Regions from separate parts of the Actinoplanes sp. NPDC048988 genome, predicted to be linked through region 1. Evidence: riboswitches for the same ligand, from Rfam matches in the RefSeq annotation. Region 1 holds a riboswitch; the other holds the start of a gene.
The links. A riboswitch is a leader RNA that binds a small molecule or an ion and turns the genes downstream of it on or off. The one in region 1 is predicted to bind thiamine pyrophosphate.

Region 1 (14,324 bases):
CGCGGCTAGCGTTTTCGCAGTGATCAGAGCGGACGCCGCGGGCGTGGGGAAACTCGGGGACAGGGTCGTCAACCGGCTGGGTTTCGGGTCGATGCGGCTCACCCCGCGGGCGGACACCTCGGTGGCGATCAAGGTGGTGCGGGCGGCGGTCGAGCTGGGGGTCGACCACATCGACACTGCCGCCTTCTACGTTTCGCCCGGTGGTGTTCTCGACGTCGGTGAAGGGGCTCCGCGCTACGCCACCGAGTTGATCCGGGAAGCACTTCATCCGTACCCCCGGGAACTGGTTCTGGCGACCAAGGTCGGGCCGTGGGCGGAGACGGCCGACGACCTGCGCGCTCACGTCCATGAGAACCTGCGGCGGCTCGGTGTCGAACGGCTCGACCTGGTCAATCTGCGCCTGACCCGGCGCGGCGGTTCGCTCGCGGAACGGTTCCGGGTGCTGGCCGATCTGCGCGCCGAAGGGCTGATCCGCGACCTCGGGCTGTCGAACGCGACGCTCGACCAGGTCGACGAGGCTTCCGCGATCGCGCCCGTGGTCTGCGTGCAGAATAGTTACGCCGTTGACCTGCGGCGCGACGACGACCTGGTGCCGGCGCTGGCCGCGCGGGGCATCGCCTTCGTGCCTTTCTTCGCCATTGCCGGGCCGCGCCGCGAGGACGGCGCGAGCGACGACCACGACGAGGCCGTACGGCGGATCGCGCGCACGCACGGGGTGACACCGCATCAGATCCGGCTTGCCTGGACGCTCCATCAAGGACCCAACGTCTTGGCTGTTCCCGGTACGGGCGACCCGCGGCACCTGCGCGAGAACATCGCCGCCGGCGCCGTCCGGTTGACGGCGGACGAGCTGGCGGCGCTCTGAGTCCATCAATGGCCGGCGCCGCCGGGCTCGGGCGGGTCAGCCGCGCAGAAGGGTGGCCACCTCGGCGGCCAGGTCGGTGGCGGCCTCGATTTCGGCTCGGCGGATGGAGACGCTTTCGACGTGGAAGCCGAAGGGCATGCCCAGGCGGGTGCAGAAGCCGTGCAGGTCGCGGGCTATGGCCAGGGTCTCGCGGTACGAGTCGGCCAGTGGGTCGGCGGAGTGGCTCAGTGTCGTGGAGAGCCAGCGGGGTACGTCGACGCCCAGCCACTTGAGGAACTCGAGGGTCTTCTCCGAGCCGCACAGGGACAGCGTGAAGATCACCGGGCGCGGCGTCAGGCCGAGCGCGCGGCACTCGAAGAAGTAGTCGGTGAGCAGGTTCTTCGTCTCGTTCAGGTCGTAGATGACCTGGGTGACGAAGAAGGTGCTGCCGCGGCGCTGCTTGGCGATCATGCGGTGGTGCTCGTCGCCGTTGCGGGCGTGCCGTTCGCCGATCACCACGGAGCCCAGGGGCAGGTTCGGCCGTACGGCGGTGCGCAGCTCCTGGGCCTGGCGCAGCGTCGTGCGGACCTCTTTGTCGCCCGACGACGCTCCGACGAAGACGCTGAGCACGTTGGCGTCGGCCGAGGCCATCCAGGCACTCAGATCGTCCGGCGCGTACTTGCCGACACAGCGGTAGATGATCGCCGGCTTTTCCCAGGCGCCCAGAAACGAGGTGTAGAAGACCGCGGGGTCCATGGTCGGCAGGTAGGGGAACGGGCGCTCGTCCGGGTTCCGGTCCGACTCGTCGTCGATGTCGTACAGGATGAGGCCGTCGAGATCGAGGCCGGCCAGCCGCTTCACGGTGACCTCGGCGATCTCCTGGACCTTCTCCGGTGTGGCGCTGCGGCGGGGCGGGGTGACGCCGAAAAGCATCACCCCGCCCGTGGCCTGCTCGAGCTTGGACTGCAAAGACATCCGACAAGCGTAGAAAGTGCTGGTCAGTGGTCGGCGCAGCAGGGGGTCGGTTCCCGCGTTTCGAACGGGACGAGCACCCCGCCGGCGGCCGGTGTCGTGGTCAGCACAAGATCGCCACTGCGGAATTGCGGCCGTACGAAATCCCGGGTGTCCACGATGTCGGCATCGTCGGCCGGGCCGGAGCCCAGGATCTCGACCCGGTCTATAGCGCTGATCTTGAGCACTTCGGCCACCGTCAGCGTGCCGGTCAGTTCGGCTGAGCCGCGGAAAATCACGGCTCGCCCGAATTTTCCGGACACAGCGGCGTCAGCTGCCTCCTGAAGCTCCGGAGCGGTCTCGAACGCTCCGGTCACACTGATCGCCACGTGCGGGAACGGGCTCTGCACCAGATGCGTGCAGGCCAGCGACGGTGCCGGGTCCAGCGACAGGATCCAGTGATCGGCTTCCGCCGTCGTGCGGTGGCCGAGGCTGACCCCGGACACCGCCGACGTGGACACCGCCGACGTGGACACCGAGCGGTACAAGGTCACCGGCCCGACGGCAGGACGAAGATCGGGTTCGTGTAGAACCACAGGTCACCCCACGGGTCGGCGTCGCCCGAGACGTCGAGCTTGGGGCCGAACGGGTCGACCGTCGCGCCGAGCAGGCCGGGCTGCGTGCGCTTGCCGTCGGTGCCGCGGACCCGTACGTAGAAAGGCTTGTCCAGGCGGCCCAGCGAGAACGTCAGCGACGCCTTCTTGGCGCCCGCGTTGATCTCGAAGGACTTGACCACCTTGGTGTCGGGGGCCTGGAACGTGTCCCGGTCCTTCACCGGGCCGGTGATGGTGCCGACGATGACGTCGACCCGCTTGAGGACCGGCACGAACTGCGCCCAGTTCGGCACGTCCTGCAGGTCGATCTCGAGGGTCAGCTCGGTGCTGGTGCCCCGCCTGACCTGGTGCACGCCGCCGAGCGGGGTGCCGGTGAACGGGCGGCGGTCGCCGGACGTACGGACCCGGGCGTCCAGGCCCTTGATCAGCCGGCCGTGGTCGACCCAGACGCGGCCGGCGCGCAGGCCGTCCATGACCGCCTTGTAGCCGAACGAGGTGGCGCCCACGTTCGTACGGCCGTAGAAGCCCGGCCAGAAGTCGCCGGCCGTGGTCAGCGTCTTACCGGTGTAGACCGGGTCGTTGTACTTGCCGTTGACGTCGAAGTTGCTGTCCGGTCCCCGGTCCGACTGGTCCAGGTAGTTGACGTGCGAGTCCGAGTTGACGGTGATCCACCACGCCTTGCCCTCGGCGAGCAGGCTGTCCCACAGGCCGCCGACGGTGGCGGTCATCCAGTCGAAGCCGCCCCACGTCCGGTAGCTCTCCAGCGGGTAACCCGGGAACGACGCGGCCGACGGGTTGTTGTCGTAGTAGCCCCGGGCGCCGCCGCGGCCGTTGGGGGCCGGGATGCCGGCGGCCTGGTGGCCGGGCGCCCCCTCGAAGCCGACCGCCACCGACGGGTCGGCGTCGCGCCAGTTGCGGATCTCGTGCGGCGAGTCGATGCCACGACGGGCCGGGTGGTTGGCCAGGAACAGCGCGCCGTCGATCTTGCGGGCGCGGACCTGCGAGCCGAGGAACTTGATGCCGGCGATCGCGGCCGCCTCGTTCTGCGCGGTCGTGTTGGTGGCCGGCAGCAGGTTGCCGTCGTAGTTGTTCTCGAACTGCTTGAGAACCTCGACCTCGTTCCGGCTCGGGGTCACGAAGACGGTCGCGTGCTCGGCGGCCGGGATGTTCCACTCCAGACCCTGGAAGGTCAGGAGGTCCTTGTACTCCTCGCGGGTCTTCCGGATGTCCGGGTTGACCTTCTCCACGCCGATCTTGGCGTGCGCGACGCTGCCGTGGTCGGTGATGACGACCCAGTCGAGGCCGAACGCGCGGCCGTGACGGGCCTGGTCGATCACCCGGTACTGGGCGTCCGAGCTGTACTGCGTGTGGATGTGGTGGTCGCCGGCGAGCCAGCGGAACCCGCCCTTGTCCGACCCGCCACCGACCGGGCCGTGCGAGTGCGGCAGGCCGGCGGCCTGGGCGGCCGACGGGACGGCGAGCACGGAGGCGGCGGCGCCGGCGCCGAGCAGGCCCGCGCCGCGCAGGAAACCGCGCCGGGAGACGTCGGACGGCGACAGCTCGCTGTCCGGAATGCTCAGGTCGAGGGCGGGGGCGAGGTCGCCACCGGCGCTCTCGTGCGTGTGGTCGTGCGTGTGGTCGTGGCCGTGACCCATAGCGAGTTCTCCCAGTTGGAGATAGACACATGCTCTTCCTGGCACACGTTGTCCGGATCACGCCAACACCCGCTGTCGATCTAGTGACGTACGGGGAAATTACTTTCGTAAGGTCGATCGCGGCCGTTGGTGTCGGGTGCCGGGCACCCCCGCGCTCACAGCGTTCCGGCCATGGCGATAACGCTGCGAGAACTGACAAAGAGGTACGGGCTGGACGAGGCATCTAGGGCCGAACGGGGCCGGCCAGCCGACCACGATGCGCATGGTGCTCGGGCTCGACCGGCCCTACGTCGAGTACCGGTGCCGATCAGCCGGTGGGCGGTCGGCTCGCGGCGATGTCGATCAGGTGGCGGCGGCAGGCTCGTGTGGCGGCGCCGAGACGGCGGTCGCGATGGTGGATCACGCCGATCGCCGGATGCGCCGGGGCGTCGGCCAGCGGCACGACCGCCACCGGCGGGCCGGGGGTCTCGGCCGCGGTGCCGGCCAGCAGAGCCACGCCGAGACCGGCCGACACCAGCTCCCGGATGCTGGCCGCGCTGTGCGACTCGAAAGGCACCCAGGCGGTGAATCCGGCCGCCCGCGCCGCCTCGTCCAGGATGGCCCGGAGCCCGCTGCCGGCCGGAAGGCAGACGAACGGCTCATCGCGCGCTTCGCCCAGGTCGATCGGGCGCTCGTGGGTGAGGTTCGCGTCGAGGGGGCGCGGCCCGGCCCGGCGTTTTCCGGCTGGGGCTGTCGCGCGCGTGCGGGCCAGCCGGTGGCCGGGTGGGACGATCAGGACCACGCTCTCATGGGCGATCGTGCGGGCCGAGAAACGCGACGGCAGATCCGCGTGGACCGGGCCGACCACCAGGTCGGCTGTGCCGTCGTCGAGGCGGGTCAGCAGATCGGCGATCAGGCCGGTGCGCAGGCTCAGCGCGACACCCGGATAACGGCGGTTAAACCCGGCCAGGGCGCCGGGCAGGTCGAATCCGCCGAGCACCGCTGTCGCGCCGAGTGTCACCCGGCCGGTCAGCACGGCGGCCAGGTCCTCGAGGTCGGCCCGGGCGCCGTCGAGTTCGCCGAAGGCGCGGCGTACGCGGTGCAGCAGTAGCTCGCCGGCCTCGGTGAGGGTGACCCGCCGGGTCGTTCGGGTGAACAGCTCGGCGCCCAGCTCCGCCTCGAGCAGCCGGATCTGCGCGGACACCGCGGACTGGGCCACGTGCAGCTGCTCGGCGGCCCGGGTGAAACCGCCGCAGCGGGCGACCGCCTCGAAGTAGGTCAGCTGGCGCAACTCCATCGATTCATCTTGGACGGCGATGAATGTCAGCGCCAACGAGTCTTGGACATATCAACGGTAGCGGCCCAGGCTCGTCGGCATGGAACAGAAGACGCTCGGGGCCACCGGCCCGGCCACCTCCGCGATCGGGCTCGGCTGCATGGGCTTCTCCCAGGCCTACGGCCCGGCCGACGACGAGGTGTCGGCCGCCGTCATCCGGGACGCCCTCGATCACGGCATCACCCTGATCGACACGGCGATGAGCTACGGCCGGGGCCACAACGAGACGCTGGTCGGCCGTGCGATCGCCGGCCGCCGCGACGAGGTCGTGCTGGCCACCAAGTTCGGCATCGTCCGCGGCGAGGACGGCACCCGCCTCGACGGCCGCCCGGAGAACGTTCGCGGATACTGCGAGGCGTCGCTGCGGCGGCTCGGCACCGACCACATCGACCTGTACTACCTGCACCGGGTCGATCCGGAGGTGCCGGTCGCCGACACCGTCGGCGCGATGTCCGACCTCGTCGCCGCCGGCAAGGTCCGCCATCTCGGCCTCTCCGAGGTCAACCCGGCGCAGCTGGGCCAGGCCGCGGCCGTGCACCCGATCGCCGCCGTGCAGTTCGAGTGGTCCCTGGCCTGGCGCGAGCCCGAGGACGACGTGGTGCCGGCGGCCCGGGCGATCGGCGCCGGGCTGGTGCCGTACAGCCCGCTCGGCCGGGGTCTGCTGACCGGAACGCTGCCCTCCGGCCCGTTCCCGGAGGGCGACTTCCGCCGTGCCGACCCCCGGTTCGGACCGGAGCATCTGCCGGCCAACCTCGCCTCGTGCGGGCCCTGGCCGAGGTGGCCGAGGCGCACGGCGTGACGCCCGGGCAACTCGCCCTGGCCTGGCTGCTGGCGCGCGGCCCGGACGTGGTGCCGATCCCCGGCACCCGCAACCGCCGGCGGCTCGCGGAGAACGCGTCGGCGGCCGGCATCGTGCTCGCGGAGCGGGACCTGGCGGCGCTGGACGCCGCGGTGCCCCGCGAGGGCTGGCGGGGCGACCGCACGTCGTTCGCGGCCCACGGCACGGTGCGCACCCGCTGACGATCAGCCGATGATCGGGCGGAACAGGCCGAGGGCGATGCTGGTGCCCAGGGCCACGGCCGACAGGGCCACGGCGCCCAGCAGCAGGGCGGTGTCGGCGGGGGTGAAGATCTGGCGGCGGGCGTAGGTGCGGGGCAGGCCCGAGTCGAAGCCGCGGGCGTCCATGGCCACGGCCAGGCGGCCGCCTCGGCGCAGGGCTCCGACCAGCAGGGCGAACGCGGTGGAGACGAACAGGCGCAGGGCCGCTACGGGGTTGCGGCCGGCGTCGACGCCGCGGGCTCGGCGGGCCAAGGTGATCATCTGCCATTCCTGGTCGAGCAGGGGGAGCAGGCGGAAGGCGGCCAGGGCGCCGATGGCGAAGCGGGGTGGGGCCTTGGCGTTCTGGACCAGGGCGTCGGCCAGGTCGGTGGGGTCGGTGGTGGCGAAGACGATCACGCCGGGGACGGCGATGGCGAACAGGCGCAGGATCAGGCCCAGGGCCGACACCAGCACGCCGGTGGTGATGTCGAACGGGCCCAGGTCGAGCAGGAGGCGGCCGCCGCGGTCGGCGGCGAACAGGACCATCGTGGCCAGCAGGCCCAGCGCGGCGATCAGCAGGGGCCAGGCGCGGCGGGCCAGGACCGACAGCCGTACGCCGAAGAGAGGAAGCACCGCCAGCTCGATGGCCAGGGCGATCGCGGGGGTCAGCGGGTCGAGTGTGGACAGCAGCGGCAGCGTGAAGAGCAGCGCCGCGCCCAGCTTGGCCACGGGATTGCGCCGGGCCAGCGGGGCCGCGGGGTCGGCGACGGGTTGAAGGACGAAGCTCATCCGCGCCGCTGCCGGGTGAAGAGGGTCGCGGGAGGGCCGAGGCTGTGCGCTAGGTGGTTCACAGGCGCCGCCGGCGGGGGAGCGGGTCGGGCAGGCGCGGGGTGCCGAGCGGAAAGGTGCGGTCGGCGATCGTCTGGACGAAGTCGTCGTCGTGGGTGACGGCGATGATGGCGTGGCCGTCGTCGCGCAGGGTCGACAGCAGGGTGACCAGCTCGATCCAGGTGCGCCTGTCCTGGCCGAAGGTGGGCTCGTCGAGCACGAGCAGCCGCGGCGCGGTGGCCAGGGCGGTGGCGACGCTGAGGCGGCGGGCTTCGCCGCCGGAGAGGGTGTACGGGTTGGCGGCCGCCAGCTTCGTCAGCCGCAGCCGTTCCAGCAGGTCGTCGATGACCTGCTGGTCGTAGCGGCCCAGCCGGCGCGGGCCCAGGGCCAGCTCGTCGACCACCCGTGTCGTCACGAACTGGTGTTCCGGGTTCTGGAAGACCGAGCCGATCCGGCCGGTCAGCGTGGCCGCGCGCCAGCGGTGCGGAGGCTTCGGGTCGTCGAAGGCGTGCACGCGGCCCCCGGTCGGGGCGAGCAGGCCGCCGAGCAGCAGGGCCAGGGTCGACTTGCCGGCGCCGTTGGGGCCGGTCACCGCCAGGACCTCGCCCTCGCCGGCGCCGAGCGACACGGGGGCCAGGCGCCCCGCGACTGTGGCCTGCTCCGTGCGTACGAGGGAAGGATCTGCCGTTGATCTTGATTTGAGCGGGGGAATGGTGAAGCCCGGAACCCAGACACCCTCGTCGGCCAGGCGATCGCCGTAGGCCGCGAACACGACCTCGGGCGCGCCGTCGGCCCGGACGCCCCCGGCCGGCTCGAGCACGACGACGCGGTCGACCAGGGGCAGCGCCTCGGCGACCCGGTGCTCCACGATGATCATGGAGGCGTCCAGGCGGAGGGCGGCGATGGCCTCGCGGACCAGGACGGCGCCGTCCGGGTCGAGGTTGGCGGTGGGCTCGTCGAGCAGCAGCAGGCGAGGGCTGAGGGCGAGCACCCCGGCCAGCGCGAGCCGCTGGGCCTCGCCGCCGGAGAGCGCCGCGGTCGAGCGGATGATCGGATAAGGGAAGCCGACCCGGTCGAGCGCGTCGCTGACCCGCGGCCAGATGTCGGCCGGTGGGACCCCGCGGTTCTCCAGGCCGAAGGCCACGTCGTCGCCGCTGCGGGCCATGACGAGCTGGGTCTGCGGATCCTGGAAGACGATGCCGACCTGGTCGCGGGCCTTGCGCGGGTCGAGGCCGTCGATCTCGATGGCGCCCTCGGACTCGCCCGAGTCCTCCGGCAGCAGGCCGGCCAGCGCGGACAGCAGGGTGCTCTTGCCCGCCCCGGAGGGCCCGAGCAGGAGCACCCGCTCGCCGTGCTCGATCCGCAGGTCGACGTCGCGGACGGCCCAGGCGCGACGGCCCGCGTGCCGCCAGCCGAAACCGCGCAGAACGACCTCACTCATATCGGGAATGAGACCAGATCAGACCAGGGCGCGCGACCGGCCCGCCGGAAACCGGTCGAGCACACCGGTCTGTGCCAGGGCGCGGGTCAGCGCGACGCTGCCGAAGCCGGCGATGACCAGCGACGACAGCGCGGTGATGACGATGTACCAGATGCGCATGGTGGCCCACGAGGTGCCGCCGTACCAGACGAAGGCGTCGTAGACCGAGGCCACGACCCCGGCCGTGGTGGCCGCGAGCAGGGCCACCGGCAGGTTGTAGGCCTTGTAGGCGAAGGCGGCGAACACGAGCTCGGCCCCGAGCGCCTCGAGCGGTCCCTGGATGACCAGGGTCCAGCCCCAGCTCGTGCCGACCGCGGCCGACACCAGCGCGGCCAGGGTGAGGGTGTAGAAGGCGGCGCCCGGCTTACGGACGATGAGGGCGCCGAGGACGGCCGGCACCAGCCACACGCCGTAGATCACGGCCCGGCCGGGCAGCGGGATGGCGTCGGCGGGGCCGTTCCAAAGCAGGCCCCAGGCCCAGAAGATCACGCCGAAGGCGACGGCGATGATCGAGGCGATGACGATGTCGATGGTGCGCCATCGAGATGACATGTGGTTCCTCCCGAGCTTCCTGCGCTGGCATTACCCAGATCAGGTACGAGGGTCTGCGGTGTCACCCGCACTCTCAGCGCTGTGCGCTCCCCTGTCGGACGAGGTTTATTCGCGACCTACCCTGAGTTGCAGATGCGGCGACTCTGGGATGGCGTCTGCACCGTCGCGAATAAACCTCGTGCATTAGTTTCGATGACGCTAACACCGCTTGCTTCTGTGCGCCCAGCGAGGGAGTGATCACACATGGAGATCAAGGCCCGGGGTTTGACCTTCGATGTCTTCGAGGGCGGCCCTGCCGACGGCGACCCGGTTCTGCTGCTGCACGGCTTCCCGCAGGACCACCGCGAATTCGATCTGCTCGCGCCGAAACTGCATGCGGCCGGCTTGCGGACGTACGCCATGGACCAGCGCGGCGTCTCCCCGGGCGCCCGCCCGGCGGACGTCGGCGCCTACCGGATCACCGAGGCGGTGGCGGACGCGGTCGGCGTGCTCGACGCCCTGGGCCTCGAGTCGGCGCACGTCATCGGCCACGACTGGGGCGCCAACGTCGGCTGGATGCTCGCCGCCTGGCATCCCGAGCGGGTCCGTACGCTCACCGCGGTCTCCGTCCCGCACCCCAAGGCGCTGCAATTGGCGTTGCGGACCCGGCCGTCGCAGCGGGCCCGCCTGGCGTACTTCAAGGTCTTCCAGTCGGCCGCCGCCGAGCGACTGCTGCTCGCCAACGACGCCGCCGCCCTGCGCTGGATGCTCAAGCCGATCGGCGAGCGGGCCGGCCTCTACGTCGAGGCCAACCGGGAGCCGGGCCGGCTCACCGGCGGCCTGAACTGGTACCGGGCGCTGACCTTCGACCAGCTCAAGGACGTACGCCTGATCCAGGTGCCCACCACCTACGTCTGGAGCGACAAGGACGGCGTGGTCTCGCTGACCGCGGCGCTGCGCACCCGCGACTGGGTCGACGCCGACTACCAGATGGTCGCTATGCGAGGAATCAGCCACTGGGTCCCCGAGCAGGCGGCCACCGCCCTTGCGGAAGCGGCCATAGCGCGCATCCAGGGAGTTTGATTCACGTTCACCTTGGGGTACTCGTCGCGGCATGCCACCCGAGAAGCCGCGGATGAAGCACGAGTCGGAGAAACAACGCTGGGACCGCAACTTCGCCGATCTCCTCCAGGAGCTGCGGGTCGCGCAGACCGGCATCCAGATCCTGTTCGCCTTCCTGCTGACCCTGCCGTTCAGCAACGGCTTCCCCAAGGTCACGCAATTCCAGAAGGACACGTACGTGGTGGCGCTGCTCGCCGCCGCGGGCGCCACCGCGATGATCATCGCGCCGGTCGCCTTCCACCGGGCGCTGTTCCGTCAGGGCCGCAAGCCCGAACTGGTCCGGTACGCCCATCGGATGGCGACCGGCGGCCTCGCGTTCCTGCTGGTCTCGATGGCGGCCAGCGTCCTGCTGGTCACCGACTACATCCTGGACCGGCCGATCGCCTTCATCTTCAGCGCCCTCACCGCCCTGTTCTTCCTGACCTTCTGGGCCGGCATCCCGTGGCTGCGCCGCAACTGGATCGACGAGGACGACGAGGACGACGAGCAGGACTACGCCGAGGCTAGCGACGAGAACCTTTCAGGCCGAGACTCCTGAGCTCCAGCTCGGCCAGCGCGTCGACCGCCTCGGGGTCGCCGTTGCGCCAGCTCTGCGCGATGTCCGGGCCCATCTTGGCCAGCCGGTTCAGCGGCTGGCCGGCCAGGGCCCGCAGCGCGAGCAGGTCACGGCCGGCGGGCTGATTCCGTACGGAGGTGGCCACGCCGGCCCGGCGGATCCAGCGGATCCGCAGCGGCAGCCAGATCAACAGCACCAGCGCCAGCGGCACGGCGACCGCGGCCAGGGCCATGATGACGGCCATCTGGTCGACGATCTCCTGCTGCTGGCGCCCGGCCTCGGCCAGGTTGCGGGCGGCGTCGGCGGCGCCGGTGAACGGCTTGACCAGCTGGTCACCGACGAGCGGCACCTTGCCGACCTTGCCGCCGGCGTCGGCCAGGTTGTCGGCGATGCCGCCGCCCGCGCTCTCCAGCTTGGCGCCGGGCACGCCCAGCTTCTCGACCATGTCGTGCACCCACAGGCCGGCGCGAACCCAGAGGTAGACCCAGATCACCACGACGATGTCGGTGATCAGCTGGCGGACGGCGGTGGGGATCCTGTCGGCATAGAGCTTCACGCCGTTAGGGTCCCATGTGCTCAGTCCCGGGGCCTGGCCGCGCAGTCGGGGCAGGTTCCGAAGATCTCCATCGTGTGCGAGACGTCGACGAAGCCGTGCTTGCCGGCCACCTTGTCGGCCCACGACTCGACCGCCGGGCCCTCCACCTCGACCGCGCGGCCGCACGACCGGCACACCAGGTGGTGATGGTGCCCCTGGCTGCACCGGCGGTACAGGTGCTCGCCGCCGGGTGGGCGCATCACGTCGATCTCGCCGGCGTCGGCCAGGCCCTGCAACGTGCGGTAGACGGTGGTCAGCCCCACCCGCTCCCCGCGCTCGCGCAGGATGGCGTGCAGCTCCTGGGCGCTGTTGAAGCCCTCGGTCTCGGCCAGCACGGCGCTGACCGCACTGCGCTGCTTGGTGTTGCGCTGCTGACTCTCGGTGCTCACGAACGAACCTCCCTCGCATGGCTGACGGCGTCGGCGACGATGTGTGCGACGTGGTCGTCCACCAGGGAGTATGCGATCTCCCGGCCCCGTCGTGCACCTCGCACCACACCCGCGCCGCGCAGGACCCGCAAATGCTGGGACACCAGCGGCTGCGGCGCGCCCAGCTTCTCGACCAGCTCGTGCACGCAGCGCTCGCCGGCGCCCAGCTCGGCGACGATCGCGACGCGGATCGGCGCGGAGAGCGCCCGCAGCAGCTCGCCGGCCGGCTCGTACGTTTCGTAACCCATTCTCAGGCCTCCTGGAGAACCACGTCAGGGGGCTCCACCTCGCGCGGCGGGTGGGCCCGGCGGCGCAGGACCCGCCAGGTCGCGCCGCCGACGGCGATCGCCACGAAGATGGCCAGGGCCAGGATGACGGTGGTGGCGCCGGGCGGGGTGTCCACCTCGGCCGAGAAGACGACGCCGGCGCCGGCCGCGCCGACGCCGATCAGCATCGCCGCCACCATCGTGCTGCGGAAGCCGCGGGTCACCTGCTGCGCGGCCGCGACCGGGATGACCATCAGCGCCGAGACCAGCAACAACCCGACGGTGCGCATGGCGATGGTCACGGTGACGGCGGTGGTCACGGCCATCAGAAGATTGAGGGTACGGACGGGAAGGCCGCTCACCCGGGCGTACTCCTCGTCGTTGCAGACGGCGAACAGCGCCGGCCGGAAGGCCAGCATCGCGATCAGCACCAGGGCGCCGAGCACGGCGATCAGCGCGATGTCGGTGGGCGACGTCGTGATCAGCGAGCCGAACAGATATTGGATCAGGCTGTTGCTGCTCGCGTCGTCGGAGAGCGACACCAGCACCACGCCGCCGGCGATGCCGCCGTAGAAGAGCAGGGCCAGGGCGAGGTCGCCCGAGGTACGGCCGCGTTCGCGGATCAGCTCGACGCCGATGGCGCCGGCGGCCGAGACGATGACGGCGGCCAGCACGGGGGACTGGTTGAGCAGCAGGCCGACGCCGACGCCGGTCAGGGCGACGTGGCCGATGCCGTCGCCGATCAGCGACAGGCGCCGCTGCACCAGGTAGATGCCGAGCGACGGCGCGGCCAGGCCGATGATGAGCGCGCCGGCCAGGGCACGCATCATGAAGTCGTACTGGAAAAGATCCATCAGTTTGCTGCCATGCGGTCGGTGGGGGCCCACTCGCAGATGCCGGCGGTGGGCTGGACGGCGTGCGGATGCACGTGGTCGTGGTCGGGCTCGGCGTGGTGGCCGGCCGGCTCCGGCGGCGCGCCCTCGAAGGCGATGCGGCCCTCGTGCACCACCACGGCCCGGTCGATGAGCGGGCGCAGCGGGCCGAGCTCGTGCGCCACCAGCAGGATCGTGCCGCCGGTGTCGCCGAAGCGGCCCAGCGCGGCGGCGAACGCCTCCTGGCTGGCCGCGTCCACACCCGCGGTGGGCTCGTCCAGCACCAGCAGGTCCGGCTTTCCGGCCAGGGCCCGGGCGATCAACGTGCGCTGCTGCTGCCCACCCGAGAGGGTCGAGACCGGATCGTTGACGCGGTCCAGGAGGCCGACATCGGTCAGCGCGTCGCGCACGGCCGTCTTGTCGGCCGCGCCGGGCAGCCGGAAGATGCCGCGCCGGGCCAGGCGGCCGGAGGCGACGACCTCGCCGACGGTGGCCGGCACCCCGCTGCCGGCGCCGAGACGCTGCGGCACATATCCGACCCGGGCCCACTGCTTGAAGCGCCGCTGCGGCGTACCGAAGAGGTCGATCTCGCCGCGGCCGATCGGTACCAGCCCGAGGATCGTGCGGATCAGTGTGGATTTGCCGGAGCCGTTGGCGCCGAGGATGGCGACGACCTCTTTCTGGTCGACGGCCAGGGAGACGTCGTGCAGGATCTCCCGGCCCTCGTATCCGACGGCCAGATGGCGTACGTCGACGATGCTCATGCTGTGCACCCCAGGGCGGTGGTGATGGCGGTCAGGTTGGCGCGCATCACGGAGAAATAGTCGTGGGAGGAATCGGTCAGACCCTCGAGCGGATCGAGGACGGCGGTCTTGGCGCCGACCTCGCGGGCGATGGTCTCGGCCACGGCCGGGCTGACCAGCGTCTCGAAGAAGATCGTGGTGGTGCCGGTCGTCTTGGCGGTCTCGGCCACCTCGGCCAGGCGCTGCGGGGAGGGCTCGGCCTCGGGCGAGATGCCGGTGATGCCGACCTCGGTCAGGTCGTATCGGTCGGCCAGGTAGTGGAACGCCTCGTGGCTGGTGACCAGCTCGCGGCGCTCGCAGGTCTTGAGGCTGGTCGCGTACTCGGTGTTGAGTTTGTCGAGCTCGGCGTGCAGTGCGGCCGCGCGGGCCGTGAAGTCGGCCGCGTGCGCGGGGTCGGCCTGGCCGAGACGCTCGCCGAGCTTGTCG
Region 2 (14,324 bases), on a different contig from region 1:
GTTGATGTTGAGGCCGTCCGGGTCGGCGTGGATCGCGATGACCTCGGCGCCCGCCTCCTCGTAGGCCACCGGGGCGACCTCGCTGGCCGCGCCGTTGGCGCAGTCGACCACGACCTTGATGCCGGCCAGCGAGTGCGGCGTCGAGCCGACCAGGTGCTTGATGTAGTGCTCGGCCCCGTCGAGCAGGTCGTTGACCCGGCCGATGCCGGCACCGGTGGGCCGGCCGATCAGCCCGTGCCCGTCCTCGATGGCCTTCTCGATGCGCTCCTCCAGCTCGTCGGGGAGCTTGGTGCCACCCGCGGCGAAGAGCTTGATCCCGTTGTCGGGCATCGGGTTGTGCGAGGCCGAGAGCATGACGCCGAGGTCGGCGCCGGTCTGGGCCACCAGGTAGGCCACGGCCGGGGTGGGCAGCACGCCGACCCGCACCACGTTGGCGCCGGCGCTGGTCAGGCCGGCCACGACGGCCGCCTCGAGCATTTCGCCGCTGGCCCGCGGGTCACGGCCGACGATCGCCAGCGGAGGGTGGCTGCCGTCGCTCTCGACCAGCACGCGGGCGGCCGCGACCGCGACGGACAGGGCCAGTTCGGGGGTGAGGTCGCCATTCGCGAGCCCGCGTACGCCGTCGGTGCCGAAGAGTCGCCCCATGGCGGTTTCCTTTCGCCGGCGGCCCAGGGAGAGGAGGGGCCATCCGGGGTGCGTGCGTCGGTGGAGGGGAGGGAACGCAAACGGCCGGGCCGCGGCCCCGCGAGGGGCGCAACCCGGCCGTGTCAGACTCGGCGCAAAATCAGCGCTTCGAGTACTGCGGAGCCTTACGGGCCTTCTTGAGACCGTACTTCTTGCTCTCCTTGACGCGGGCGTCACGGGTGAGGAAGCCGGCCTTCTTGAGAGCCGGACGGTCGTCGGGCTCGTTCGTGATGAGCGCCCGGGCGATGCCGAGGCGCAGCGCGCCGGCCTGGCCGGTGATGCCGCCACCGCGCAGGTTGGCGATCACGTCGAACTGCTCTTCCTTCTCAGCGGTGACGAGCGGCTCACGGATGAGCTGCTGGTGCACCTTGCTGGGGAAGTAGGCCTCGAGGTCGCGGCCGTTGCAGGTGATCTTGCCGCTGCCGGGCACGAGGCGCACCCGGACGATGGCCTCCTTGCGGCGGCCGACGGTCTGGATCGGACGGTCACCGGGACGCGGGGCGCGGACCGGGGCCGGCGCGGGCGTCTCGACCACGACGACCGTCTCAGCGGGCTCCTCGACGGTCTCGACGACCTCGGGCTCGATGATGTCGGACATGCTGCTGCCTTCTCCCGCGCTCACTGCGCGATCTGCTTGATTTCGAACGGCTGGGGCTGCTGAGCGGCGTGCGGGTGCTCGGCGCCCGGGTAGACCTTCAGCTTCTTGATGATCTGCCGCGCGAGCTTGTTGTGCGGGAGCATGCCCTTGACGGCCAGCTCGACCGCCTTCTCGGGGCGCTTGGTGAGCAGCTCCTCGTAGCCGACCTGCTTGAGGCCGCCCGGGTAGCCCGAGTGGCGGTAGGCGACCTTGGTCTGCCGCTTGTTGCCGGTCAGGGCCACCTTGCCGGCGTTGATGATCACGACGTAGTCGCCGGTGTCGACATGCGGCGCGAAGGTCGGCTTGTGCTTGCCGCGCAGAAGGGTCGCGGTGTGGGTGGCCAGGCGGCCCAGGACGACGTCAGAAGCGTCGATAATGTGCCACTGACGCTCGATCTCACCCGGCTTCGGGCTGTACGTACGCACAGAATTACCTTGTCTTGTCGTCGGTCTGGGGTCGCGCGCTGGTCGCGGCGAACGCGAACATCAAGCCTACCCCGGGGGGCACGCTCGCAGCTGTCGCACAACAGCAGGCAACAATACCCGGTGGCGCGGCGCGTGGTCAAAACGTGCAGGGTCACAGCGATCGGCGGCCCCGCCGTCGCCCGCATCAAAGCCCAGGCCGACGTGACCTCCAAACATATGCGTGTCAAGCATACCCGCCCTTCCGAACACGCCCGACACCGGGATCCAAGGTCACCGAGGTCACAACCCGGCGACGGTTAGCAGGCTCGAAACAAACGGGACCCGAGGGCGAAATTCCCGGAAGGCACGCTTCCGTCATGGCCATCGGTGCGGAGACCTCGACGAAGCGGGCCGGTCATCGCCGGCACGCCGGGGCCCGGCGCACTATGGAAGAGCCACCGTCAGGGTTGAGGACGGACCTGACGGTGTCCGCCGAGCCGGTTCACCGGCTCGGCGAGGAGGAGTCGCGGCGCGCGCCGGCCGGAGGTACGGCGGAGAACGCAGGCGTGACATGGGAGCGGGTCGACGCTGAGGACGGCGGGCTCCGAGCGTGCCCTTCGGTGGACCGGCCGGCCGCGTCGCGACTTCTTCGGACACCATGACCGGCCGAGTGGCGAGCTGGTCCGAACTCTCCGGCTACACGGTGGGGGTCACCTCCGACCGTCGCCGCGACGAGCTCGCGAGCCTGCTGGAGAGCCGCGGCGCCCGGGTGGTGCTCGCGCCCGCGCTGCGCATCGTCCCGATCGCCGACGACGCCGAGCTCAAGGCCGCGACCCGGGCCTGCCTGGAGAACCCGCCGGATGTCGTGCTGGTCACCACCGGCCTCGGCCTGCGCGGCTGGCTGGAGGCGGCCGAGGGCTGGGGCCTGGCCGACCCGCTGCGCGCGGCGCTGGCGAGGGCCTATCTCATCGCACGGGGCCCTAAGGCCCGGTCCGCGGTCCGCGCGGCCGGCCTGCACGATCAGTGGTCCCCCGAGGGCGAGAGCTACGAGGAGGTTGTCAGCCACCTCGCGGCCCGGGGCCTGGGCGGCCTGACCGTGGCCATGCAGCTGCACGGGGAGAGCCAGCCCGAATACACCGAGGCGCTGCGCGAGGCCGGGGCCCGGGTGATCGAGGTGCCGGTCTACCGATGGGCGCCGCCGGCCGACCCGGCCCCGCTGGACCGCCTGGTCGACCTGGTCACCGGCCGCCTGGTCGACGCCGTGACCTTCACCGCCGCGCCGGCCGTCGCGGCCCTGCTCCACGCGGCCGGGCCGCACAGTGAGGCCGTGCTCGAAGCGCTGCGCACCGACGTCCTGGTCGCCTGCGCCGGTCCGGTCACGGCCGCTCCCCTGCGCCGGCACGGGATCCCGGTCGTCACGCCCGCGCGGGCCCGGCTCAGCGCGCTGGTCCGCACGATCGCCGACGAGCTGCCCCAGCGGGCCGTGTCTCTGGACGTGGCCGGCCACTCCATCACCTTGCGTGGCCACGCAGCGATCGTGGACGGGGAGCTGCGGTCCCTGGCGCCCGGCCCGATGGCCGTCCTGCGCGCGCTCGCGTCGGCGCCGGGCCGGGTCCTCTCCCGCGCGGCCCTGCTGCACGCCCTCCCCCGGGGCGCCGACGAGCACGCCGTCGAGATGGCCGTGGCCCGGCTGAGGGCCGGCCTCTCCGCTCCCGGGGTGGTGCAGACGGTGGTCAAGCGCGGTTACCGGTTGGCCGGTTGACAGCGCGACCACTCACTCACGTCGCCGTGGTGGGCCGAGCGTTCTGGGCGCGCCAGCGCCCAGCTCGGCTCGCCGCGGCCCTCGGCGGGAGCGACGGTCTGTACGCCCCACCCGCCTACGACATCGTCTTTGTGTTCTTTATCCGACCGGAGCCGGATAGCCGCCCGACTGCTCGGCCACCAGCGTCGCCATCGCGTGTTCGACGACGCCGACCAGCACCTGCTTGACCGACTCGCGATGACGGGCGTCGCACATGATCAGCGGGACGTGCGGCGGAATCGCCAGCGCCTCGCGGACCTCGTCGGGCTCGTAGCGCGGAGCGCCGTCGAAGCAGTTCAGCGCGACCAGGTACGGCAGGTGACGGTTCTCGAAGTAGTCGAGCGGCGCGAACGCGTCGGCTATCCGCCGGGTGTCGACCAGCACCGCCGCGCCGACGGCACCGCGGATCAGCTCGTCCCACATGAACCAGAAACGGGTCTGCCCGGGCGTGCCGAAGAGGTAGAGGATCAAGTCGTCGGCCATGGTGATGCGGCCGAAGTCCATGGCGACGGTCGTGGTCCCCTTGCCGGGCACCTTGGACGCGTCGTCGATCCCCTGGCCGGCCGAGGTCATCACGGCCTCGGTCGTCAGCGGCTCGATCTCGGAGACCGCACCGACCAGCGTCGTCTTGCCGACGCCGAATCCCCCGGCGACGACGATCTTCGCGGAGGTGATCTCCTTGGGCTGCGCCCCCGCCCGCTCAGAGCTTGCGAAGTCCACCTAACACCCTTTCCAGCAGGTCCATCCGCTCCGTGAACCCAGTCTTGGGAGCGGCGCTGTGCAACGACAGCAGCCCGTCGGCCACCATGTCCGCGACGAGCACCCGAGCGACACCCAGCGGCAACCGGGAGAGCGCGGAAAGCTCGGCGAGGGACTGCGCTTTCGCCTCGCACAGAACAGCGATGCGGTATTTGTCATGCCCGGCGAACCGGGCCTCTTGCAGGCCGGCCTGGCTGGCGACCAGGACCGCTTCGATCGGGATGTCCCGGCGTGGTTCCGTCCGTCCGCGGGTGACCGCGTACGGGCGCACAAGGTTGCCTCTCGGGTCCTGTGGCTGTCCCATCCGCTCCTCACCCCGTTCCGGCGGTCCGGCCTCTAATGACTGACTGCTTCACGCGCGACCGGCGAGAGGGCCGCGCCGACCCGCTCGACCAGCAACGCCATCTCGTATCCGACCTGGCCGACGTCGCAGCTGCGGGCGGCCAGGACGGCCATCGCGGAGCCGTCGCTGATCGACATGAGGAAGAGGTATCCGCTCTCCATCTCGATGATCGTCTGCTGGACGGTGCCCGCGTTGAACATGCGTGAGGCGCCGTCGGTCAGGCTGACCACGCCGGAGGTGATGGCGGCCAGCTGGTCGGCCCGGTCGGCGGGCAGGTCGCGTGAGGCCGCCAGCAGCAGCCCGTCGGCGGACACGGCCACGACGTGGGCGATGCCGGCCACGCTGTTGGCGAAGTTGTTGAGCAGCCAGCCCATGTCCTGCATGGTGGGGGGCCTGGTCACTGTTCGGTCTCCTTAGCCTGGGAGGCGGCGGACTCGGCGGTGCCGTCCGTCCGCCCGCGTTGCACTCCCCGGTGGTACGCGGACAGCAACCCGCGGACCTCGTCGGGGCTGCGGCGGTTCTGTGCCTTCGGTCCCGGCTGCACGCCGCCCGGCACGAGCTGTGCCTGCGGTACGCGCTTGGGGAGGCCGGATCTCGTGGTCCCGGCGTCGACCGGCTCAGCCGCCGCCATGGCCCGCTTCCATCCATCGTCCGCCGCTGTCTTCCACCGGTCCTCCTCAGCGGAACGCTGTCTCGGAACCGACGGTCCATTGTGCCCGGTGTCCGTCGGCTCTTCGCGTGCGGGAGCCGGTGGGGGCTTGGGGGCCTCCTGGACGGGGGCCGGCGCGGGAGCCACGGCCTCCTGGACGGGGGCGGGCGCGGGAGTCACGGCCGGCACCGCGTTCGGCGGAGGCGCGTAGCCCGCCGTCGGCATGCCGAACTGCTCCTGGCTCGCCCCGTCGTGGTTACGGAACCAGCTCTGCTGCATCTGCACGAAGATGGGGGCCTCGGTGCGGTCCTCGGCCGGTGGCGCCACCGGCTGCGCCGGCACGGGCGGCATCGCGGCCAGCGCGGCACCCCACCCGCCGGTCGGGGCCGGCGGGGACGAGACCGGCGGAGCGGAGACCGAGGGCGTCACGATCGGCGTCTGCACGGTGGGGGTGAAGCCGTTCATCGTCGGCGCGTCCTGCGCCTGCGCGATCGTCTTCGACACCCGGGTCGGCAGCGGCGGCCGGTTCGGCGTCGGGCGCACCTCGGCCGGGTCGCTCGGCGGCCGCTGCGACGGGAAGACCGGCAGCGACGGGTGGGCCGGAAGCTGCTGCACCGGCTCGGGAGCGGGCGCCGGGGGCTCGATGGTCGGCAGCGTGGCCGTGGCGGCCCGCGAGGCCCGGGCGTCCCAGCCGCCGGACGGGGCCGCGCCCAGCTCCGGGCGAGGGCCGCCACCGAACGTGTCGTAGCGGCGCGGCGTCACGACGATGCTGCTCGGCAGCGTGACCTGGGCGACCGTGCCGCCCTCGAGGTTGGCCCGCAGCTCGACCTTGATGCCGTACCGGGAGGCGAGCCGGGACACCACGGCCAGGCCCATCAGGCGGAACGCGGCGACGTCCACACTGGGCGGTTCGGAGAGCCGGCGGTTGAGCTGGTCCATCTGCTCCTCGGACATGCCGAGCCCGCGGTCCTCCACCTGGATCACCACGTAGTCGCGGATCCGGCGGCCGTCGGCGACCACCACTGTGGTCGGCGGCGAGAAGCGGGTGGCGTTGTCGAGCAGCTCAGCGACGAGGCGGACCACGTCGTTGACGGCGAGCGCGGCGATCGAGACGTCGGTGTCGACGGTGCCGAACTCGATGCGGTTGTAGAGCTCGACCTCGGACTGCGCGGCGCGCAGCGCGTCGACCACCAGCGCGTCCTCGCGCCGGGGCGGGCTCGAGTCGGCGCCGGCCAGCACCAGCAGGTTCTCGTCGTTGCGGCGCATCCGGGTGGCCAGGTGGTCGAGCTCGAAGAGCTGGGCCAGCCGCTTCGGGTCCTCCTCGGTGCGCTCGATCATGTCGAGCTCGCCGATCATCCGGTCGACCAGCGACTGCGAGCGGCGGGCCAGGTTGAGGAACATCGTCGAGACGCTGGTGCGCAGGGCCGCCTGCTCGGCCGCGATGCGGACCGCCTCGCGGTGCACCACGTTGAACGCCTGGGCGACCTGGCCGATCTCGTCACGGTTGGACAGCTGGATCGGGTCGCGGACCTGGCGGACGATGTCGTCGGCGCCGCCGTCGCCGAGGTTCTTGGCGTCGCGCAGCTTGGCCACGGCGTCGGGCAGGTCGCGGTTGGCCACCGCGAGCGCGCCCTCGCGCAGCCGGCGCAGCGACATGTTGAGCGAGCGGGCCAGGATCACGGCGAGCGCGATGGCGATGATCAGCACGAGCACGACCAGCGCCGACTCGATGGCGGCCTGCCGGACGACGGAGTCGCGGTCGTCGCCGGTCGCCTTCACGATCTTCGACTCGAGCTGCTGCTCGGCCCAGCGCATCAGGTCGACCACCGCGCCGAACGCCTCGGTGATGTCGTCCGCCGGCACCGCCTCGCCGCGGCCGAGCCGGGTGGCGACGCCGTCGACCAGGTTGACCGCGTCGCCGCTGACCACCTTGTCGGCCAGGGCCCGCTGCTCTCCGCTGGCGACCAGCGAGAAGGTGGTCAGCGCCTCCTGCTGGCTGGTCTGGGTGGCGATGAAGGTGACGCGCTGTTCCTCGCTGAGGTCGTCGGCGACCCGGGCCGCGTACGAGACGGCCTCCTGCTCGGCCGTGCCCGCCTTGGCGCGGGAGAACGCGGAGAGCGCCCGCAGGCTGTCGGCGATGTCGCCGTCACCGGCCAGCTGGCTGACCGACTCGCCGTAGGCGACCAGGTCGGTGATGACGACGCCGTAGCGGGAGACGGCCTCGGCGACGGCGATGCCCTCGCGCTTGCTGACCGCCGTCCGGGTGGCGTCCATCGTGTTGAGGTGGTCGTCGATGCGGGCGAGACGATCACCCACGGCGCCGGGCGAGTCGTCGACGTCGGCCCGGTGCGAGCGGTAGACGGCGATCTGCGCGTCGCTGTTGCGCACGGCGGCGTCGTAGGCGTCGGGCTTCGCGCCGGCCGGTGCGGCCAGGTAGGCGGCGGCGGCCATCCGCTCGGTGTGCAGCAGCTGCGTCAGCGCCGAGATGTCGGTGTCGAGCTTGGTGAGCTCCTGCACCTGACCGGCCGCCGAGGCGCGCTGTCCGATGTCGACGAGTCGCGTGGTGGCGAGGACGATTACTGCGGCCAGGGGCACGAGCAGGATCAGAGCCAGCTTCGAACGGATACGCGCGTCCCGAAGCCGGGGAAAGACACCACGGCGTGCCACCTGGGTCGAAGATCCGGTGCTCACGACTTCTCCTCCGTGGTCATTCCCGTGTCTCCGTGCCCGCCTGAGCGCTGCGGCCCGGGAATTTCATCAGAACGGACATTGGTTTGGGAAGTCCGGAAACAACCCGAAACGAACTCCCCGTCCGACTGTTGGATGCATTGCCAGTTCCACAATCGACATTCACACCTCTTTGACGTGCACGAATATGCCGACCACGACAATCCGTGATGACCCGCTCACGATCAAACCGCAAGATTCCAACCAATATGTGAGACAAGCGTCTCGCTCCATCGATGGACCTCTGCTTGACCAGGGGCCCTCACGTTGGCAAGGTTTGGCGCGTTCGAACGGACATCTTGTCCGTATCGCCTTTCTAGGAGGCACCGCAGTGCGGCTCTCCCGCATCACCGCGGCATCCGCCGTGGCATCGATGCTCCTTGTCACCGGTGCGGCCGGCTGCTCCTCGGACGACGGCAAACCGGCAGCGTCCGAGGTGATCACGATCGCCGCCGACCTCGACAATTCGTCGGCCGTCGACATCGCCTACGCGCGCGCCCTTCAGCTGCGCATCGAACAGGTGAACGCCTCGGGCCAGCTCGGCGACCGGCAGCTGAAGCTGACCACACAGGACAATCGGAACGACCCCACGTCCTCGCTGCGCAACATCGGCGCGTTCGCCGACGACCCGTCGGTCGCCGCCATCATCACCGGCGCCTGCGACCAGTGCGTGGTCGGCGCGGCCAAGACGATCAACGACAAGAAGGCGCCGACCATCTCGTTAGGCGCTTCCGAGGAAGTAGTCAACCCGGTTTCCAGCCGGCGGTACATTTTCAAGATCGGCCCGAACTCGGCCGACAGCGCGTCGGCGATGGTGTCCGAGCTGAGCCAGGCGAAGACCAAGAACATCTCGATCCTCTACTCCGACGACCTGTACGGGCGTGGGGCGCGCAAGGCGCTGCTGGCCAAGCTGCCCGGGACCGGGATCGCCGCCCAGCTCTCCCGCTCGGTCAAGCCGACCGCCACCGACATCACCCAGGCCATCGGCACGCTGGCCGACGGCAACCCCAGCGCCATCGTCGTGCTGACCGCGCCCGATCTGGCCCAGCTCGCCGCGATCGGCATGAAGCAGGTCGGATACAAGGGCCGGGTCTACTTCGACGCCGCGGCCGCCAGTGACCTGTTCATCCCGGCCGCCGCGACCGCGGCCACGAACAACGTCCGGATGGTCTTCACCCAGATCCTGGCGATCGACGACGTCATCGCCACCACGCCGGCGAAATCCTCCCGCAAGCAGTGGTTCCGCGACTACACCTCGCGCTACGGCAGCTACTCGGGCGTCGCCGCGTTCGCCGCGGACGCGGTCGACCTGGTCGCCGACGCGGTGGCCCGGGTCGGCGCCGACCGCGAGCGCATCCGCGACATCCTGGAGACCTCACAGGTCGACGGCCTCTCCGGCCCGCTGCGCCTCACGCCGGACAACCACTCCGGCCTGATGCCGCAGGCGCTCACCGTGCTGGTGGCCCGGGCCGGCCGCTGGCGGCTCGCCTCATGATCCGTGTCGAGAACCTGTCACGCACCTTCACCGGCCGCTCCGGCACGGTCGAGGCGCTGCGCGACGTCAGCCTCGAGGTGGCCGACGGTGAGTTCGTGGCCGTGGTCGGCCGTTCCGGCTGCGGCAAGTCGACGCTGCTGCGGATGATCGCCGGCCTGCTCCCGCCGACCGGCGGCCACATCGACGTCGCCGGCGAGCGGGTGGTCAAGCCGCGCCGCGACGTGGCGATGATGTTCCAGCGCCCGGCCCTGCTGCCGTGGCGGTCGGTGCTCGACAACGTGCTGCTGCCGGTGCAGATCTTCGGCTGGCGCAAGGCGGAGTACGTGTCCCGCGCGCACGACCTGCTGGCGCTGACCGGCCTGACCGGGTTCGAGAAGCGGCTGCCGCACGAGCTCTCGGGCGGCATGCAGCAGCGGGTGGCGCTGTGCCGCGCGCTGATCGGCCGCCCCCGCGTGATGCTGATGGACGAGCCGTTCTCGGCGCTCGACCCGCTGATCCGGGAGGAGCTGTCGGTCGAGCTCCAGCGCATCCACATGGAGCAGGCGCCCACCACGGTCTTCGTCACCCATTCGATCGACGAGGCGGTGCTGCTGGCCGACCGCGTGGTGGTGCTGAGCCCGCGGCCGGGCCGGGTCCGCGAGATCCTCGAGGTGCGCATCCCGCGCCCCCGCACGCTGGGCCGCACGGCCAACCTGGACGAGGTCGCCCGCTGCAGCGCCCAGCTCCATGATCTCTTGATGGCGTGATCTCTTCATGGCACAGCGAGATCACGCTGCGTACAAGGGATTTCTAAGCGGGATTTTGGACTGCCTTAAGAATCGGACGTCCCAGTGGCGTTCACGGGAGAGGATTCCGTAACGTGCCGGGCATGACTTTCCGCACCTGGGCGAAGTTGTTGGGTGCCTCGTTCGGCGTTGCCGCGCTGGGCGGGGCTTCTCAGCTGGGCCTGGCCTACGGGTTGGGCGTCCTGCGCTTCACCCGCGTCGTCGAGGTCACCGCGCGTGACGAGTGGATCGCCCAGCTGGCCTGGGTGGCGTGGTTCGCCATGACCGCCGCCGCGATCGGTGCCGTCGCCGCCCGTACCCTGATCCCCCACCAGGCTCCCGCCGGCTCCCGTTTCGTCCCCGCGGTCGTGGCCGGCTTCGGCGCCGCCGCGATCCTGCCGCTCACCATGCAGCCGGCCCGGGCGGCCCAGGTCACCGGCGTCGACCCGGTCTTCGTGGTGGGCGCGTGCGCGGCGCTCGGCGCGGCCGTGGGCATCTTCGCGGCGTACGCGGTCCTGCGCAGCGCGGTCGCTCGCTGGAGCGTCCTCACGCTGACGGTCGCGACGTGGGTCATCGCGCTGGTCTCGGTGGCGCCGTCACTGCGGCCAGGTCAAGACCCGGTTTCCGTACGCCTCGGCGTGCTCGACCTGAGCATCCTGCCCGACAAGGTCGTCGACCAGGCCGCGCTCTTCACGATGCCGGCGCTCGCGCTGATCTGCGGCCTGGTGATCGGCCTCATCGCCCGCCGCGGCCGGCATTCGCTGGTCGCCGTCGCGCTGGCCGGTCTGCCCGGCCCCGCCCTGCTGACGGTGGCTTACCTGATCGCCGGACCGGGTGCGGGCGCCGACCGCTACCAGGAAGTCCCCTACTGGGCGGCGATGACCGCCGCCGGCGCCGGCGTCTTCGGCTCGGTGCTGGCCGCGGTCCTCCGGCGCGGCCCGGTCGGCGCCACCGGAGAGGCCCCGCCGACTGCCGACCGCCCGCCGCTGCCCCAGCGCGACGCCCAGCCCCACTCGGCGATCGCCCAGGCCGCCGCCGGCCCCTCGGCCGGCGCTCCCACCGGCTCGCTGCCCGGCGCTGCCCCCACGGGCGCGCTGCCCGGCGCCGCCCCGACCGGCCCGCTGCCGGGCGCCGGCGCCGCCCAGGCGATCACCGGCCGGGCGAACGTCGCCGCGGCCCGGGCCACAGTGGCCGCCCGCGCGTCGGCTGCCGCCCAGCGCCCCGACCATGAGCTGCGCCCGTCCGACACCGGCGTCCTGCCGACACCGTCGTTCGACGGCTTCACCCCACCGCAGCCCCGCCACCAGGGCAAAGAGGGCGAACTGAGCGACTGGGTGAGCGGCCTGGGCCGGTAAGGCATAGGTAAACATCAATGGAATGATCCGGCCGGGAGGTACCGCGTGGCCTCCCGGCCGCGCACGATGTCGTCATGACCACTGACCGGCACCCCCGCCTCCGCCGGTTCCTCACCGGCCTCGCCCTGGTCTTCGCCCTCACCGGCCCCGCCCTGGTGGCGCCGGCCGTGGTGGCCCCCGACGCGGCCCAGGCCGCCGTCCACTCGAGTTGCACGATCTCCCGCTGCTCGGCCGCCCGCACCGCCCGCACGGGCTGGTCCACACTCGGCTGGCCGACGAGCAGCGGCTGGTACGCGTGGCCGTACGGCCAGTACAACTACACCGGCGGCACGTTCCAGAACCGCGAGAAGCAGCTCCCCACGAACGCCACCTACAGCGAATACGACGTCTACTCCCGCACCCGCGGCGCGGCCCGGGACGCGTACCGCATCGTGGTCAACCGCTCCACAAGGGAGACCTGGTTCACTCCGGACCACTACGTCACCTTCTACAAGCTCTAGTAGGGCTTTGTCCTGGTCCTCTTCCCGCGCGGCGATTGCGTTGCGGGAAGTGGGCGCGGCAGGTGGGCAGGTGCCGATGAGGCGGGCGTCGAAGTACGGCGTAGAGAGTCATTCCGGCGCATGGGTTTTGACTTCGCGGTAGTCGTGTTCGATGCGCGCGACTTGGACCGCGTAGTCGATGCCGCGCTCAGCGAGGGCTTGCCGGAACTGTCCGGCGTCGCCGTAGCCGGCGTCAGCGACCAGCACGCTCGGGCTTCAGCCCGAGCCGAGTAGCTCGTCGATCATGTCCAGGGCAAGCCGCCATCTCGGCGTGCGCCTACCGACGTCGTTCAGCGCCTGCTCAGGCGGCCCATGCAACCTCGCGGCCATCGACTGAGCGAGGCGAGGTCTAGGTGGTGGCTGGCGTCGGCTGCGGGAAGGTCGCATACCGGTGTTGTGTGTGGTCGTTCTGCGGCCGCCGCCAGCCACCACCTGGGCCACGCCGCAGCCCCGCGTGACCCACCAGACAGGCCCTGGGCCACCGGTGGGTGATTTCGGGAGACGTCGGGCACAGCGCTCGCTCTAGCTTTTCTCGTCGCGGACCGGTTATGGTCCGAACACAACCCCACGGGAGTCCGGTGCACCGGGCTGAGAGGGGGGCCGTCGCAGCCCCCGACCGTCGAACCTGATCCGGGTCATGCCGGCGCAGGGAGGAGCGTTCGTTGTTTCCTCGATTGCATGTCATCACCGACTCGCTCGATGTGGTGCGCGGGGCGGTCGGCCATGGGCCGGTCGCGATCCAGGTGCGGGTCAAATCGTCCGACCGGGCGGCCTACGAGCTGACCGTCGCCGCCCTCGACGTGTGCCGGCGCGCTGGTGACGCGCTCTGCCTGGTCGACGACCGGGTCGGTGTGGCTCTGGCCGCCGGCGCCGACGGCGTACACGTCGGGGCCGAAGATCTGCCCGTCGCCGCGGTGCGCCGGGTGCTCGGGCCCGATGCGGTCGTGGGGGCCACGTGCCGTACCCCTGAAGCCGCCCTCGACGCCGTGCGGGACGGAGCGTCCTACCTCGGCGTGGGCCCCGCCTTCGCGACCGCCAGCAAGGTCGGGCTGCCCGAGCCGATCGGGCCGGCGGGAGTGAAAGACGTGGTCGCGGCGGTGCCGGGCACGCCGGTCATCGCGATCGGCGGGGTCACCGCCGACCGGGTCGCGGTGCTTGACGCGTACGGCGTGGCGGCGATCTCGGCGATCGCGTCCGACCCGGCCCGGGCCACCATCGAGTTCCTCCAGGCCCTGGACGGCCGGGCATGAGCGACGTCGCGGTGGTGGGTGGCGGGATCATCGGCCTGGCGGTCGCCTTCCGGCTCGTCGAGCGCGGGCTGGACGTCACCGTCTTCGACGGCGGTGACGAGGGCGCCTGGCATGTCGCGGCGGGCATGCTGGCGCCCGGCGGCGAGTCGGCGTTCGAGGAGCCGGCTCTGGTGCGGCTGATGGAGCGGTCGGCCGAGCTGTGGCCGGGTTTCGCGGCCGAGCTCGGCGTCGACGTCGGCTACGACGACACCGGTACCTTGAGCCTGGCCATGACCGCCGACGACGTGGCCGAGGCGGCCCGCCAGTGGACCAGGCAGCAGTTGCCGCTGCTGCGCCACTCGAAGCTGCGGGAACTGGAGCCGGCGCTGTCGCCGCGGGTACGCGCCGGCGTCCACTCGCCGCGCGAACGTCAGGTCGACCCGCGGCGCGTGGTCGCCGCGCTGCGGGCGAAACTCGGCGACCGGGTCGTGCCGAAGCGGATCGAGTCGCTGTCCGATGTGGACGCGACGACGGTCGTGGTGGCGGCCGGTTGCGGCACCGCCCGGCTCACCGGACTGCCCGTACGGCCGGTCAAAGGCCAGGTCCTGCGGTTGCGAGGCGAGCCGGGGCTGCTGCGGCACGTGCTCGACGCGACGGTCGACGGCCGGCCGGTCTACATCGTGCCCCGCCGGGACGGCGAGATCGTCATCGGCGCCACCCAGGAGGAGCGCACCGACAGCCTGGTCACCGCCGGCGGCGTCCACGACCTGCTGCGGGCCGCGATCGATCTGGTACCGGGCCTGGCCGAGCTGGAACTGGCCGAGACGACCGTGGGCCATCGCCCCGGAACACCCGACAACGCGCCGCTGATCGGCTTCTTCGCGGACGGGCACATCGTCGCCGCCGGCCATCACCGCAACGGGATCCTGCTCGCCCCG

Region 2: another riboswitch for thiamine pyrophosphate. It lies ahead of ACGFJ7_RS10295 (thiamine phosphate synthase); the one in region 1 lies ahead of ACGFJ7_RS39430 (ECF transporter S component).

What each region holds. Positions count from the first base shown of each region.
Region 1 is NZ_JBICTW010000019.1:98,857-113,180, forward strand. It holds gene ACGFJ7_RS39385 (aldo/keto reductase) at 20-865, shown strand; gene ACGFJ7_RS39390 (5,10-methylenetetrahydrofolate reductase) at 902-1,819, opposite strand; gene ACGFJ7_RS39395 (hypothetical protein) at 1,843-2,349, opposite strand; gene ACGFJ7_RS39400 (twin-arginine translocation signal domain-containing protein) at 2,346-4,064, opposite strand; gene ACGFJ7_RS39405 (LysR family transcriptional regulator) at 4,372-5,340, opposite strand; gene ACGFJ7_RS39410 (aldo/keto reductase) at 5,420-6,178, shown strand; gene ACGFJ7_RS39415 (aldo/keto reductase) at 6,139-6,399, shown strand; gene ACGFJ7_RS39420 (energy-coupling factor transporter transmembrane component T family protein) at 6,403-7,206, opposite strand; gene ACGFJ7_RS39425 (ABC transporter ATP-binding protein) at 7,265-8,686, opposite strand; gene ACGFJ7_RS39430 (ECF transporter S component) at 8,705-9,277, opposite strand; TPP riboswitch at 9,276-9,380, opposite strand; gene ACGFJ7_RS39435 (alpha/beta hydrolase) at 9,521-10,339, shown strand; gene ACGFJ7_RS39440 (DUF6328 family protein) at 10,392-10,916, shown strand; gene ACGFJ7_RS39445 (hypothetical protein) at 10,882-11,490, opposite strand; gene ACGFJ7_RS39450 (Fur family transcriptional regulator) at 11,511-11,918, opposite strand; gene ACGFJ7_RS39455 (metalloregulator ArsR/SmtB family transcription factor) at 11,915-12,205, opposite strand; gene ACGFJ7_RS39460 (metal ABC transporter permease) at 12,208-13,077, opposite strand; gene ACGFJ7_RS39465 (metal ABC transporter ATP-binding protein) at 13,077-13,859, opposite strand; gene ACGFJ7_RS39470 (metal ABC transporter substrate-binding protein) at 13,856-14,324, opposite strand, start outside.
Region 2 is NZ_JBICTW010000002.1:683,543-697,866, forward strand. It holds gene glmM (phosphoglucosamine mutase) at 1-645, opposite strand, end outside; gene rpsI (30S ribosomal protein S9) at 785-1,282, opposite strand; gene rplM (50S ribosomal protein L13) at 1,303-1,746, opposite strand; gene ACGFJ7_RS10245 (uroporphyrinogen-III synthase) at 2,384-3,487, shown strand; gene ACGFJ7_RS10250 (ATP/GTP-binding protein) at 3,626-4,246, opposite strand; gene ACGFJ7_RS10255 (DUF742 domain-containing protein) at 4,227-4,589, opposite strand; gene ACGFJ7_RS10260 (roadblock/LC7 domain-containing protein) at 4,622-5,029, opposite strand; gene ACGFJ7_RS10265 (nitrate- and nitrite sensing domain-containing protein) at 5,026-7,968, opposite strand; gene ACGFJ7_RS10270 (ABC transporter substrate-binding protein) at 8,378-9,499, shown strand; gene ACGFJ7_RS10275 (ABC transporter ATP-binding protein) at 9,496-10,245, shown strand; gene ACGFJ7_RS10280 (hypothetical protein) at 10,368-11,618, shown strand; gene ACGFJ7_RS10285 (ribonuclease domain-containing protein) at 11,693-12,118, shown strand; gene ACGFJ7_RS10290 (transposase) at 12,227-12,364, opposite strand; TPP riboswitch at 12,715-12,826, shown strand; gene ACGFJ7_RS10295 (thiamine phosphate synthase) at 12,820-13,407, shown strand; gene thiO (glycine oxidase ThiO) at 13,404-14,324, shown strand, end outside.